DNA from 2 places in the Streptomyces sp. JH002 genome. Region 1 is predicted to be linked to the other one. Evidence: riboswitches for the same ligand, from Rfam matches in the RefSeq annotation. Region 1 holds a riboswitch; the other holds the start of a gene.
The links. Region 1 has a riboswitch for thiamine pyrophosphate ahead of thiC (phosphomethylpyrimidine synthase ThiC). Riboswitches for the same ligand answer to the same signal wherever they lie in the genome.

Region 1 (6,996 bases):
CGGTCTCGCCCATGGTGAGCGGGCGCACAGTGGTGATCAGCGGCGGCGGCACGGGCATCGGCCTGGCCACGGCGGAGGCGTTCGCGCGCGGGGGCGACACCCCGGTGCTGATCGGGCGCCGCGCGGACGTACTGGAACGGGCGGCGGAGCGGATCGACGGGGCGGTGCCGGTACCGGCCGACCTGACGGACCCCCATCAGGTGGCGCGGGCGGCGGCGGTGATCGGGGAGCGGTTCGGCACGGTGGACGTGCTGATCCACAACGCGGGCGGGCTCGCCCCGGCTCCGCCCGGTGACGGGAGCGACCCGCTGGTGGCAGCGGCCCACGAGTGGACCGAGTCCTTCCGGATCAACACGCTGACGGCGGTGCTGCTGACCGAGGCGCTGCGGGACCGGCTGGCCTCACCGGGCGGTCGGGTGCTGTTCCTGTCCTCGATCGCCGCCCTGCGCGGCTCGGGGGCCGGCGGCTACGGCGGCAGCAAGGCGGCCCTGCACCCCTACGCCTTCGACCTGGCACGGCGGTTCGGACCGCGCGGCATCACGGTCAATGTGGTGGCGCCGGGGCTGGTCGACGACACGGAGTTCTTCGGCGGCGGCATGTCGCAGGAACGGCGCCGGGCACGGGTGGCCGAGACCCTCAACGGCCGGGCGGGCGAGCCCGGTGATGTGGCGCAGACCCTGCTCTGGCTGGCCTCGCACGCGGCCGGGCACATCACGGCCCAGGTCATCCAGGTCAACGGCGGTGCGGAGCGCGGCCGTTAGGGCTTGACCGCCACGCCGGCGACGATCAGCTGCTGCCAGATCGTCAGCGACGAGCGGTGCTCCAGCACGGGCCGCCACTCGGCGGCGGGCCGGATGCCGGGCTCCAGGATGTCCAGGCCCTCGAACAGCGCGGCTATCTCCTCGTCCGTGCGCCAGCGGCCCCGGCCGAGCGAGCCCTGGAGCAGCCCTTCCAGCTTCGCCGACTCCGGGTCGCGGCGGCTGCGGAAGTGGCTGATGAAGAAGTGGCTGCCGGAGGGCACCGCCTCCCGCCAGAACCGCATGACGCCGTACGGGTCCTCGTCGTCGTTGAGGTGATGGAGCACGGCGGAGAGAATGACGCCCACCGGCCGGTCGAAATCTATGAGCCGCAGGAGGGCGGGGTCCTCCCTTATGGCACGGGGACGGCGCAGGTCCGCCTGGATCACGACGGTGTGCTCGTTCTCGGCGAGCAGCGCCCGGCCGTGGGCGAGCACGATCGGGTCGTTGTCGATGTACACCACGCGCGCCTCGGGGACGTGCCGCTCGGCGACCTGGTGCACGTTGTCGGCGGTGGGAAGGCCGCTGCCGAAGTCGATGAACTGCCGGATCCCCGTCGTACCGGCGATGTCCCCGACAGCCCGCACCAGCGCCTGCCGGTTGTCGATGGCGATCTGCACGGCGCCGGGCAGCTTCACGATGAACTGGTCGCCGAACTCCCGGTCCACGGCGTAGTTGTCCTTGCCGCCGATCAGGTAGTCGTAGGTCCGCGCGATGCTGGGCCGGCTCAGGTCGATCCCCGGGATGACCTCGTCGCTCATCGCAGTGCCCCTCCGCCGCCGTCGTGGTGAGTGACCGTCAGCTTAATGCTGGGCAGGCTGGGGCGGGAGGGGTGCGGTCACGGCCGGCGGGACCGTCCGGCACGCCGTCCCCGCCCTCCCAAGTCCGCGGGAACGCCGGCGGTTCCGGCCACCGGGCGGGGCGGGGCCGCGGTGCGCCACCGGGGGATCCGCCCGTTCCCGGACATGCGGGCGGTCACCTGGCGGGGCGGGGCTGCGGGACGGCGTGCCGGGGCGGGTTGATCAGGGTGATCTGGCGCACCAGTTGGTGGAAGGCGACCAGCGCGGAGATCGGCGGCAGCCCGGCGACGGCCAGATCGGTGACCGTGTTGGCGGCCTGCTCAACGCAGAGGTAGACGGCGAGACCGGAGAAGAAGATCACCACGGCCCAGGAGTGGGCGGCCCGGCGCTGGTGCAGGGCGGCCCGCACGATCGAGAGCGACGCGACCAGCCACGGCCCGTAGATCAGCACCGGCCACCAGCCGGTGAGCCCGCTGGCGGCGGTCGGGGAGACCATCTCGCGCAGCGGCACGTACGAGATGAGACCGCCGAGAATGCTGAGCATGGCGGCGATGACGGTGAGGGAGGCGGCGATGAGGAGACTGCTCCAGCGCAGCCACTGCACCGGGCCGGGCCGGCTGGGCAGCGGAACGCGCCGCCGGGGCCGCCGGTGGCGGGCGCTGGGGTCGCCCGCGTCGGGTACGGGGGCGGCGTGCGCCGGTGCCGGGTGGCGGGGGGTCGGCTGGGGGGCGGCGGCGGCCTGGAGAAGCTGGGCGAGATCGCCGTCGAACTGCCAGTTCCCTTCGCCGTTCCGCAGCAGGTGCTGGGTGTCCTCCGCCTCGTACAGGACCGATCCGTAAGGGGGTTCGGGGTGGGCCGAGGGATTCTGTGGAGTCATACTCCGCCAACGACACTGCATTTGGCCTCGATGCGTGGCATTGGAGTGAATGTCCAGTTTATTTATTAATGAAACGATGAATGCCACGGCTTATCTCGGAATTGCGACTGAATATCCCACTCCCGGGTGAACTTCAGTTCGTTCGGAGCAACATGGCGGAAAGGCACGCTTACCGTACAAACATGAATGATCAGCAGCGTCAGCCGGTCCCGCACCACGACGCCATCGACATCGGCGACTTCGTCTTCGCGGCGACCGGCGCCCGCGTCCGGCGGCTGACCACCCCGGAGGGCGAGCACTGGTTCCCGGCGGCCGACGTGATCAGGGAGCTCGGCTACACCAACACGACCAAGACCTTGAACGACCACGTCCCACCGGACTCACGAACGTTTCTGGGAACTCTAACCAGGGGATATGGTTCGTCCGTTCCCGCAGGTCACGGGCTCAAGAAGAACATGCTGATCGTGAATCTCCCCGGGCTGCTGATGCTGGTCGCAGGTTCCGGCAAACCCGCTGCGCGTCCCTTCAAGCGATGGATCACCGAGGTCATCGTCACCATCCAGCGCGAGGGTTCCTACTCCCTGCCCGCCGCCGAGCTCCAGCCCGCCGCCCCCGGGGCCCCCGTCGCGTACGCCGTGCCGCCCCAGGTCGCCGACGCGATCGTGCGGCTGGAGGAGCGCGCCCTGCGCGATGACGCGGCGCTCGCCGCCCTGCAGCGCGAGGCGAACGCCGCACGGCGGGAGATGGCGGATGCCCTGCGGTGCGTCGCCGACGTGCTCGGCGGCATCCGTGACCGGCTCGGCCCCGCACCGGCACCGCGGGTGCCCCGGCAGCGCACGGCGCCCCGCGCGCGGGGGCGGGGCGCCGAGGAACTGCTGGCCGGCTGGCGGGAGCGGCTCACGGTCACCGACGACGTGTGGGCCGTCGCCGTGCTGCTCGCCCCCGCCCTCGTCACCGACGGCCGGGTCAACTGGTCCGTCGACGAGATCGCCGCCCGCACCGGCCTCAGCTCGGCCCGGGTGCACGACAGTCTGCGCTTTCTCCTCAGGCGGCACTGCATCCGCCAGATCGGCATTCTGCACAACGCACCCGTGTACGCGTTGCCCTGACCGGCGTCAGCCGGAACGCGCGGTTGCCGTCAGCTCCCGTCGGTCTCCGCCAGCGGCAGGTACACCCGGTTCCCGGCCTGCGCGAACTCCTCCGATTTACGGTCCATCTCGGCCCTGATGTCGTGCGAGATCTTCATCGAGCAGAATTTCGGCCCGCACATCGAGCAGAAATGCGCCGTCTTCGCCGGCTCGGCCGGCAGCGTCTCGTCGTGGAAGGCCCGCGCCGTGTCCGGGTCGAGCGCGAGATTGAACTGGTCCTCCCAGCGGAATTCGAACCGCGCCTGCGACAGCGCGTCGTCCCACCGCTGCGCACCGGGATGGCCCTTGGCCAGATCCGCCGCGTGCGCCGCGATCTTGTACGTGATCACGCCGGTCTTCACGTCGTCCCGGTCCGGCAGCCCCAGGTGCTCCTTCGGCGTCACGTAACACAGCATCGCCGTGCCCCACCATCCGATCATGGCCGCCCCGATCGCCGACGTGATGTGGTCGTACGCGGGCGCGATGTCCGTCGTCAGCGGCCCGAGCGTGTAGAACGGCGCCTCCTCGCAGATCTCCTGCTGCAGGTCGACGTTCTCCTTGATCTTGTGCATCGGGACATGCCCGGGGCCCTCGATCATGGTCTGCACGTCATGGGACTTGGCGATCCGGTTCAGTTCGCCCAGCGTCCGCAGTTCCGCGAACTGCGCCTCGTCGTTGGCGTCCGCGATCGAACCCGGCCGCAGCCCGTCCCCGAGCGAGAAGGTGATGTCGTACGCCCGCAGGATCTCGCACAGTTCGGCGAAGTGGGTGTAGAGGAAGCTCTCCTCGTGGTGCGCCAGGCACCAGGCCGCCATGATCGAGCCGCCGCGCGAGACGATCCCCGTCGTACGGCGCGCCGTCAGCGGTACGTACCGCAGCAGCACCCCGGCGTGCACGGTCATGTAGTCCACGCCCTGTTCGGCCTGTTCGATCACCGTGTCGCGGAAGATCTCCCAGCTCAGCTCCTCCGCCCGGCCGCCGGTCTTCTCCAGCGCCTGGTACAGCGGCACCGTTCCCACCGGCACCGGGGAGTTGCGCAGCACCCACTCCCTGGTGGTGTGGATGTCCTTGCCGGTCGACAGGTCCATGATGGTGTCGGCGCCCCAGCGGGTCGCCCAGCGCATCTTCTCCACCTCCTCCTCGATGGAGGAGGTGACGGCGGAGTTCCCGATGTTGGCGTTCACCTTCACCAGGAAGTTCTTGCCGATGATCATCGGCTCGGCCTCCGGGTGGTTCACGTTGGCCGGCAGCACCGCCCGGCCCGCCGCGATCTCGTCGCGCACGAACTCGGGAGCGCGGTCCTCCCGGATCGCCACGTACTCCATTTCCTCGGTGATCTCCCCGCGCCTGGCGTACGCCAGCTGTGTCAGCCCGTCCGCGGGGCGCCGGCGCGCCGCGCGCTCGGCCAGCCATCCGGCGCGCAGCGGCGGCAGTCCGCGCCGTACGTCCGTGGTGACCTCCGGGTCGGTGTACGGACCCGAGGTGTCGTACAGCGTGACGTCCCGCCCGTCGGTGAGGTGCACGCGCCGCACCGGCACCCGCAAGTCCGGGCGCGATCCGGTGACATATCCCTTGTGCGATCCGAGCACACGTGTGTCCTGCTTGGTCATGACGACCCAACTCCCTACGCCGGCATTACCCGGTACCAGGTTCGGCGGTCGGCGCAGCTCGTTCAGCGCCCTCTCAGCCCCGTGCTCGGAGCTCCCGCGATGTCACATAATCGCCGCCTACGCTAACGGGTCCCCGGCCCGGCTGAACAGTGCGCCCGGGAATCTCTTGCGATGATCGGCGCGTGACAGACACCCATGGACACAGCCACGGCCACAGCCACAGCCACGGGCCGCCGCCCCCCGTCTCGGCGCATCTGCGGCGGGTCATAGCGGCCGTCCTGATCCCGTTCGCGGTGGCGGTGGCGGGCGGTCTGCTCCTGCTGTGGCCCGGTGGCGCCCCCACCGCGGGCGACGAGCACACCGGCGTCGGCTTCGACCAGCAGTTCGAGGAGGCGAAGGTCACCGGCGTCGAGGAGCGGGACTGCGCCCAGCTCGGGGTGCAGGTCCCGCGCGGGGTGGACGGCCAGTGCGCCCAGGCCACCATCGAGGTGACCACCGGTCCGCACACCGGCCGGACCTTCCAGGAGGTGGTGCCCCCGGACGCCACCCAGAAGTTCCACGCCGGGCAGAAGGTGATCGTGGCGTTCGCGCCCAACGCCCCCGAGGAACTCCAGTACAGCGTCTCCGACGTGGACCGGAAGTTCCCCATCCTCCTGCTGGCCGCCGTCTTCGCCGTCGCGGTCGTCCTGGTGGGGCGGATGCGCGGGCTGCTGGCGCTGATCGGCCTGGTGGTCAGCTTCGGGGTGCTGACGCTGTTCATCCTCCCGGCCATCCTGCACGGCTCGAACCCGCTGCTGGTGGCGGTCATCGGCGGCAGCGCCATCATGCTGGTGACGCTCTACCTGTGTCACGGCGTCAACGCCCGCACCTCGGTGGCGGTGCTCGGCACGCTCATCTCGCTGGTGCTGATCGGCCTGCTGGGCTCGCTGTTCACCGTCTGGGCGCATCTGTCCGGCAACACCGACGACCAGACCGGCCTGATCCACGCCCTCTACCCCGGCATCGAGATCCGCGGAGTGCTGCTGGCCGGCATCCTCATCGGATCGCTCGGCGTCCTCGACGACGTCACCGTCACCCAGACCTCGGCGGTGTGGGAGCTCAAGGCGGCCGAGCCGGACGCCGGCTGGCTCAAGCTCTACCGGGCGGGCATGCGCATCGGCCGGGACCACATCGCCTCGGTGGTCAACACCCTGGTGCTGGCGTACGCGGGAGCCGCGCTGCCCCTGCTGCTGCTGTTCACGGTGGCCAACGCGAGCGTGGGGACCGTGGCGTTCAGCGAGCTGGTGTCCGAGGAGATCGTACGGACCCTGGTCGGTTCGATCGGTCTGGTCGCCTCGGTACCCGTCACCACCGTGCTCGCGGCGCTGGTGGTGAGCGCCGACCGGCCCGCGGGGGACGGGCCGGGCGGCGGTACGGCTCCTACCAACCGCCGCCGGAGGAGGAGGAAGAGGTGAACTTCCGCACGATGAAGATCAGCAGCGCGATGAGTGCGGCGCAGACCAGGATCTTGAACATCAGACTCATCAGCCACGTGAGCACCGAGGTGATCAGCCCGCCGAAGACCACCAGCACGATGGCGGGAATGGCGACCCAGCGCACCCACCACGGCAGTGACCTGAACAGTTCTTTCATGACGCACGGCTCCTCACATCCGCTCTCCGACATCCCCCGGCACCGTCATGTCGATGCTAAGCGGGCCCGTGGGCGGGCGGGAGGGCCCGCGGCCCCGGTCCTCCCCTGACCGTCCCCCGAGGGAACCCTGAGGTCCACGGGCCCGGAGGTCAC
Region 2 (6,996 bases), 1.8 Mb from region 1:
TCGTCCACGCGGTAACGGCCGTCGAGTACATGCCCGATGAGCGGGTCCTCAAGGGTGGTGTCCACGGCTGTTGAGTCTACGGTCTGCCGCGGACACCCACCCGGCCGCCGCGGTCCTGTGATCAGGACCGCAGCGAAACAGTGACGGAAGTGTCAGCTCCCCGTTGCCAGTCCGAGCAGGGAGCGGATCTCGATCTCCGTGTCGATGCCCAGGGTGCCGTAACCCTGCTCGTAGTTCTCCCACACCGCAGCCTCGTCACCGGCGTCCGCCAGGTCCTGCCAGTACGGCAGGCTGCTCTCGCGGGCGTCGATCAGCTCGCCGACCAGCGTCTCCAGTTCGGCGTCCGACCAGGTGGCGGCGGAGAGCGCGGCGATCTCGTCCTCGATGACGGACGCCATGGCGTCACCCCAGGACCGGAAGGCGGGGACGCCGGAGTCCTCCGCCGGCTCCATCCACGACTCGGTGTCCAGCGCGCCGGTGATCTCCAGGTAGCCCAGGGCGTCGGCGCTCAGCGCGCTCTCGTCGGGGCGCAGCGACTCGGACATCGACCGGCCGCTGGCGAGCCCGAAGAAGCACAGGATCTCGCGGTCGCCCATGCTCCAGCTGGCTTCCTCGGGGTGGTAGTAGAAGATGCCGGTGTCCTCACCGAGCGTCCAGGTGTCCAGGATGTAGGGCTGGACGAGCCGGTTGCACTCGGCGTTGGCGATCTCCACCATCTCGTCCATGCCGGGGAAGCTGTCGTACCCGGTGACCTCGAAGGAGCCGAATGCCTCGGCCTCGTGCGGCACGTCGCAGGGGTAGAGGGTGACGTCGGTCTCGCTGCCGCCCTCCTCGCCCTGGTAGTCGGAGAGGCCGCTGGTGTCGAAGCAGTCGCCGACGGCGATGTCGAAGACGGTGATCCCCTCGCCGTCCGGCGCGACCTCGCGGCCGGGGTCGCCGTTCTCCTCGTCGGTGGCCGACTCGCTGGGGGAGGGGGTGGGGGTCGCCTCGCTGCCCTTGTCGTCCTTGAGGAACACCGTGGGGACCAGGATCGCCAGCGTGATGATCTGCACGGCGGCCAGGGCGATACCGGCGATGGCCAGCGGCCTGCCGCGTTCCCCGGTCTTCTTCACCTGGTTGAGACCCAGGATGCCCAGGATCAGCGCGATCGGGGCCATGGCGAGCAGGCCGGTCACCAGCGAACCGACGGCCAGGCCGTTGGTCTTGGCCGGCGGCTGCGGCTGCCCGTACGGCGGCGGGACGGGACCACCGGGGTACCCGGGGCCTCCCGGGTAGCCGGGGCCGCCGGGCGGCGGGTAGCCGTAGCCCTGCGGCGGGCCGGGCACCGGCGCCTGGCCCGGGTAACCGTAGCCCGCGCCCTGGGCGGCGGGCCCGGGCGGCGGGGAGGCGGAGGCGTACGGGTTCTGGCCCTGCTCCGGTCCCGGCGGCGGCGGTTGCGGCGGTGTGCTCACGGTCGTTCTCTCCTTCAGCTGCCGCTCGGGAGACAGGGGCCGGCCCGCGGCTCGCGATCCCCCGTAACGGACAGAATGGTCCCCCAGATCCGGCGATCGTATATCAGTGCGATCGGATCAAAATGCCGGTCGTTCGGGGTCCAGCTCCGCCCGCCCCTCCAGCGGCGAGGACGCCAGGGCGAAATGCCGCCGCGGAATCCGCCCCGCGCCGAACGCCAGCCGCCCCGCCTCGACCGCGTGCCGCATCGCCCGCGCCATCGGCACCGGACGCTGCGCCCGGGTCACCGCCGAGGCCAGCATCACCCCGGCGCAGCCCAGCTCCATGGCCAGCGCCGCGTCCGAGGCGGTGCCCGCGCCCGCGTCCAGGATCACCGGCACCCCGGCCCGCTCGGTGATCAGCGAGAAATTGTGCGGATTGCGGATGCCGAGCCCCGAGCCGATCGGCGAGCCCAGCGGCATCACCGCCGCGCACCCCGCCTCCTCCAGATGCCGCGCCAGCACCGGGTCGTCATTGGTGTAGGGGAGCACCGTGAAGCCGTCGTCCACCAGCGTCTCGGCGGCGTCCAGCGTCGCCACCGGATCCGGCAGCAGGGTGCGCTCGTCGGCGATGACCTCCAGCTTGACCAGCGCGGTGCCCAGCGCCTCGCGCGCCAGCCGCGCGGTCAGCACCGCCTCGCCCGCGGTGAAACAGCCCGCGGTGTTCGGCAGCGGCGCGATGCCGAGATTGCGCAGGATGCCGAGCACCGAGCCCCGTGCTCCGGGATCCACCCGCCGCATCGCCACCGTCGTCAGCTGGGTGCCGGAGGCGGCCAGGGCGCGCTCCAGCACCTCGGGGCTGGGGGCGCCGCCGGTACCCATGATCAACCGGGAGGTCAGCCGCAGCGGGCCGAGCACCAGGACATCGTCCCCGTCCCCCGGAGAAGGGCTCGCGGTGGTGGCGGCGTTCGCGGGGCCGCCCGCCGCGCCGGTCGTGAGGTCGGTCATCGGTCGTCAGCCTCCCTGGACGGCGGTCAGGATCTCCACCCGGTCACCCGGCACCAGCGTGGTGGCGTGCCAGCGGGCCCGGGGGACCACGCACTCGTTGACCGCCGCCGCGACCCCCGCCCCCGTGTCGCGCGAGAGCAACTCGGTGACCAGGTCGGCCAGGGTCGTGCCGGGCGCCAGCTCGCGCGGGGCGCCATTGACGGAAACGGTGGGGGACCCGCTCATACCGGCACCACCGAGGGGAAGCGCAGCGGGCTGAAGGGCCGCGCGATCGCCGGGAGTTCGCCGGTGACCAGCGACTCGGCCAGGACCTCCCCGGTCAGCGGGGTGAGCAGCACCCCGTTGCGGTGGTGCCCGGTGGCCAGCTGGAGCCCCGGCAACCCGGTGGGCCCCAGCAGCGGCGCGTTGTCCGGACTGCCGGGCCGCAGCCCCGCGAGGCATTCGCGCAACGGCAGCTCGGTGATGCCCGGCACCAGCTCGTGCGCGTCCCGCAGCAGCTGATAGACGCCGCCCGCGGTCACCGTGGTGTCCCAGCCCTGCTCGCACGAGGTGGCGCCCACCACGAGTTCGCCGTCGGCACGCGGCACCAGGTAGACGGCCGAGCCGCGCACCACCGCCCGCACCGTGCGCGAGAGGAACGCGCCACGGCCCGTGCCCTCCGGCACCGGCGGCATGCGCAGCCGCAGCACCTCGCCCTTGACCGGCCTGACCGGCGGGGCGATCCCGGGCGGCAGCCCCGGCAGTTCACCGCTGTGGCTGCCGGCCGCCAGCACCGTACGGGCGGCCGACAGCGCCGTACCGTCCGCCAGGACCGCGCCGGTGGCCCGGTCCCCGGTGACGGTGAGTTCACGCACCCACTCGCGGTGGAAGATGACACCGGCCCGTTCGCAGGCGGTCAGCAGCGCGGCGGCCAGCCGGCGCGGGTCGACCTGGTGGTCGCCGTCCACCCGCAGCCCGCCGCGCACCCCCGGGGCCAGCATCGGCTCCAGCCGCCGGCACTCGCGGCCGGTGAGCCACTGCGAGCGCAGCCCGCACCGCTGGTGCAGCGCGTGCACCTCACGCAACTGCGCACGGTCGTCCGCGTCCAGCGCGACGGCCAGGGTGCCGCAGGCGCGGAAACCGACACCTGATCCCGCGGCGTCCTCCAGCTCGGCGGCGAAGTCCGGGTAGCGGGCGGCCGAGGCGAGGTTGAGTTCGAGGAGCGGCTCCTCGCCGTGGTGCAGTTCGGTGACGGCGGCGAGCATGCCGGCGGCCACCTGGGCGGCGCCGCCGCCCGGCGCCGGGTCGGCGACGGCGACGCGCAGCCCCCGCCCGGCCGCCCGCCAGGCGGTGACCAGACCGATGACGCCGCCACCGATGATCAGGACATCGGACGTACGGCCTGCGGACGCTGAGGGCACGGACCTCACCACGCGGCTGCTCCCTTCGCCGGCATGACCCGGATCAGGTTCGTACGGTCGGAGGCCGCCCGCCTCCCTCTCAGCCCGGACCGCCGGGCTCCCGTGTGCTCTGTCGCCCGCCACAGTAGTACGGGCGGCGCCGGGGACGAAAAGCCCCCGCAGCCCTGCGGCTTCCCCGCCCCCCCGCTCCGGACGTCCGCGCGGCGGACCGGTGTTCGCGCCGCGCACCGGCCGCGACCGGAAAACCCGTGGCGCGCGGCAGGGCCGGGCCCCGTGCCGCGCGCGTAGGGTGGCCGCGTGGAACAACGGGATCAGCGGGTCGTCATCGCCGGGGCCGGGCTCGCCGGCGCGCAGACCGCGGTGCGGCTGCGCGAAGCGGGCTGGGCCGGAACCGTCACCGTGGTCGGGGCCGAGCGCCACCGGCCCTACGACCGCCCGCCGCTGTCCAAGGACGTGCTGCTCGGCAAGGCCGAAGGCGCGCCCCTCGATGTGGACTTCGACACCCTCGGCATCGAACTCCTGCTGGGCCGCACCGCCACCGGAATCGACGCCGGCGCCCGCGTGCTGCGCACGGACGCCGGACCCGTGCCGTACGACCGGCTGGTCATCGCCACCGGCGCCGAGGCGCTGGCCCTGCCCGGCAGCGAAGGGACCCCCGGCGTCCACGTGCTGCGCACCCTGGACGACGCCGCCCGGCTGCGCCCGCTGCTGACCGCCCGCAGCCCGCTCGTCGCGGTCGGCGCCGGCTGGATCGGCGCCGAGGTCGCCACCGCCGCCCGCGCTGCAGGGGCCCCCGTCACCGTGCTGGAGGCCGCCGGCCACCCGCTGCCCGGCGCGCTGCCGCCGGAACTCACCGAACCGATGCGCCAGTGGTACGCGGACGCCGGCGCCGAACTGCGCACCGGCGCCCGGGTGGCGGCCGTCCGGCCGGGTGAGGTGAAGCTGGACGGCGGCGAGCTGCTGCCCGCCGGCGCCGTGCTGGTCGGCATCGGCTCCCGCCCCGCCACCGGCTGGCTCGCCGGCAGCGGCGTGGAACTGGCCGCCGACGGCTCGGTCCGCGCGGACGACCGGCTGCGCACCTCGCTGCCCGGGGTGTACGCGGTCGGCGACTGCGCGTCCTTCCCCTCGGCCCGGTACGGCCGCCGGCTGCTGGTGCACCACTGGGACAACGCCCTGGCCGGGCCCGCCACCGTCGCCGCCCGTATCACCGGGACGGCCGACACGGCGTACGACCCGGTGCCGTACTTCTGGAGCGAGCAGTTCGGCCGTTTCGTGCAGTACGCCGGGCAGCACGGTCCGCACGACACGCTGCTGTGGCGGGGCGACCCCGCCGCCGCCGGCGCCCCCGGCGCCGCCTGGTCGGTGTGCTGGCTGGACGGCGCCGGGGTGCTGCGGGCGGTGTGCGCCGTGGACCGGCCGCGCGACCTGGCCCAGGGCCGCCGGCTCATCGAACGCGGTGCCCGCCTCGACCCGGAGCGCGCCGCCGACCCGGCTGTGCCCCTGAAGAACGCGACGGTCTGAACGGCGCGGGGCGGCCCCCGCACGGCGGTACCGTCCCTCCGCTGCCACTCCCCGATGACGCCTGTCAGTCGGAGGTGGCAGGCTTGAGGCGTGACCGAGATTGATGCGAAAACCGAAGCTCTCGTCCCCGACTGGCTCACCCTCCCCGACATCGCCGAAGCGCTGGACGTGGAAGTGACCCGGGTTCGTCAGCTGGTCAAGGAGGGGCAGCTGATCGCCGTGCGCCGGGGCGAGAACCGGGTGCTCCAGGTGCCGTCCGCCTTCATCGGCGAGGGCAGGATCGTCAAGGGCCTGGCCGGCACCCTGACGCTGCTGCGCGACGACGGCTTCAGCGACGGGGAAATGCTGGAGTGGCTCTTCACCCCGGACGACAGCCTGCCCGGCACGCCCGCCGATGCCCTGCGGGAGAACCGCGGGACCGAGGTGAAGCGGCGGGCCCAGGCCCTGGCCGTGTGACGGCCGCACGCGCGACCACCCGACCGCTCGACCGTACGACCGCCTGACCGGTGGCGCGGCACCCCTGGTGCCGCGCCACCGCACCGACCTGCCAAGCACCACCGAGGGGGAGAGCCGTGACCGACGGCATCGCCGGCGCCCGGCTGTATCTGTGCACCGATGCCAGGAAGCGCCAGGGCGACCTGCCCGCCTTCCTGGACGCCGTCCTGGCCGGCGGCGTGGACATCGTCCAACTGCGCGACAAGAGTCTGGAGGCCGCTGAGGAACTGGAGCTTCTGGAGGTCTTCGCCGACGCCTGCCGGCGGCACGGCAGGCTTCTCGCGGTCAACGACCGCGCCGATGTCGCGCACGCCGCCCGCGCCGACGTGCTCCACCTGGGGCAGGGCGATCTGCCGGTGCCCGCCGCCCGCGCGCTGCTCGGCACCGGGGTGCGCATCGGGCGCTCCACCCACAGCGAGGCCCAGGTCGACGCCGCGCTCGCACAGCCCGGCGTGGACTACTTCTGCACCGGCCCCGTCTGGCCCACCCCCACCAAACCGGGCCGCTCCGCCCCCGGGCTGCCGCTGGTGCGGTACGCGGCCGCCCGCCGCCCCGAGCGGCCCTGGTTCGCCATCGGCGGCATCGACGCCGGCAATCTGGATCAGGTGCTGGAGGCCGGGGCCCGCCGGATCGTGGTGGTACGGGCGCTGGCCGAGGCCGGGGACCCCGGTGCGGCGGCGAGCGCGCTGGCCGCCCGGCTGCGCGCCGTGTGAGGCCGTACGCCCGTCCGCAACCCGGACACGCATGGGAGATTTCCGTCGCTCTGGGTAGCCTGCGGCCATGGCCCTTGGGATTCCGTCCACGATGAATGACCGGGCGCACACGGTGCGCGACCTCCTCGCCGCCGGCAAGCGTTCGTACTCCTTCGAATTCACCCCGCCCAGAACCGAGCAGGGCGAACGCACCATGTGGAACGCCATCCGCCGGGTCGAGGCCGTGGGCCCGACCTTCGTGTCCGTGACCTACGGCGCCGGCGGCTCCTCGCGCGAGCGCACGGTGCGGGCCACCGAGCGGATCGCCACCGAGACGACACTCACCCCGGTCGCCCACCTCACGGCCGTCAACCACTCGGTGTCCGAGCTGCGGAACATCATCGGGCAGTACGCGGGCGCCGGCATCCGCAACATGCTCGCGCTGCGCGGCGA

Region 2: linked by a shared signal. The riboswitch ahead of thiO (glycine oxidase ThiO) and the one ahead of thiC (phosphomethylpyrimidine synthase ThiC) in region 1 are both predicted to bind thiamine pyrophosphate.

Annotation. Positions count from the first base shown of each region.
Region 1 covers NZ_CP087989.1:3,309,246-3,316,241, reverse strand. Annotated here, with positions in the region: gene H7827_RS15085 (SDR family NAD(P)-dependent oxidoreductase) at 12-761, shown strand; gene H7827_RS15080 (SAM-dependent methyltransferase) at 758-1,558, opposite strand; gene H7827_RS15075 (DUF2637 domain-containing protein) at 1,773-2,474, opposite strand; gene H7827_RS15070 (BRO-N domain-containing protein) at 2,657-3,583, shown strand; gene thiC (phosphomethylpyrimidine synthase ThiC) at 3,613-5,211, opposite strand; TPP riboswitch at 5,206-5,319, opposite strand; gene H7827_RS15060 (YibE/F family protein) at 5,394-6,665, shown strand; gene H7827_RS15055 (DUF5326 family protein) at 6,631-6,843, opposite strand; gene H7827_RS15050 (cupin domain-containing protein) at 6,993-6,996, opposite strand, start outside.
Region 2 covers NZ_CP087989.1:5,102,875-5,109,870, forward strand. Annotated here, with positions in the region: gene pknB (Stk1 family PASTA domain-containing Ser/Thr kinase) at 1-65, opposite strand, end outside; gene H7827_RS23465 (DUF4190 domain-containing protein) at 153-1,451, opposite strand; gene H7827_RS23470 (thiazole synthase) at 1,569-2,309, opposite strand; gene thiS (sulfur carrier protein ThiS) at 2,442-2,660, opposite strand; gene thiO (glycine oxidase ThiO) at 2,657-3,835, opposite strand; TPP riboswitch at 3,855-3,940, opposite strand; gene H7827_RS23485 (NAD(P)/FAD-dependent oxidoreductase) at 4,133-5,356, shown strand; gene H7827_RS23490 (Rv2175c family DNA-binding protein) at 5,447-5,812, shown strand; gene thiE (thiamine phosphate synthase) at 5,929-6,564, shown strand; gene metF (methylenetetrahydrofolate reductase [NAD(P)H]) at 6,632-6,996, shown strand, end outside.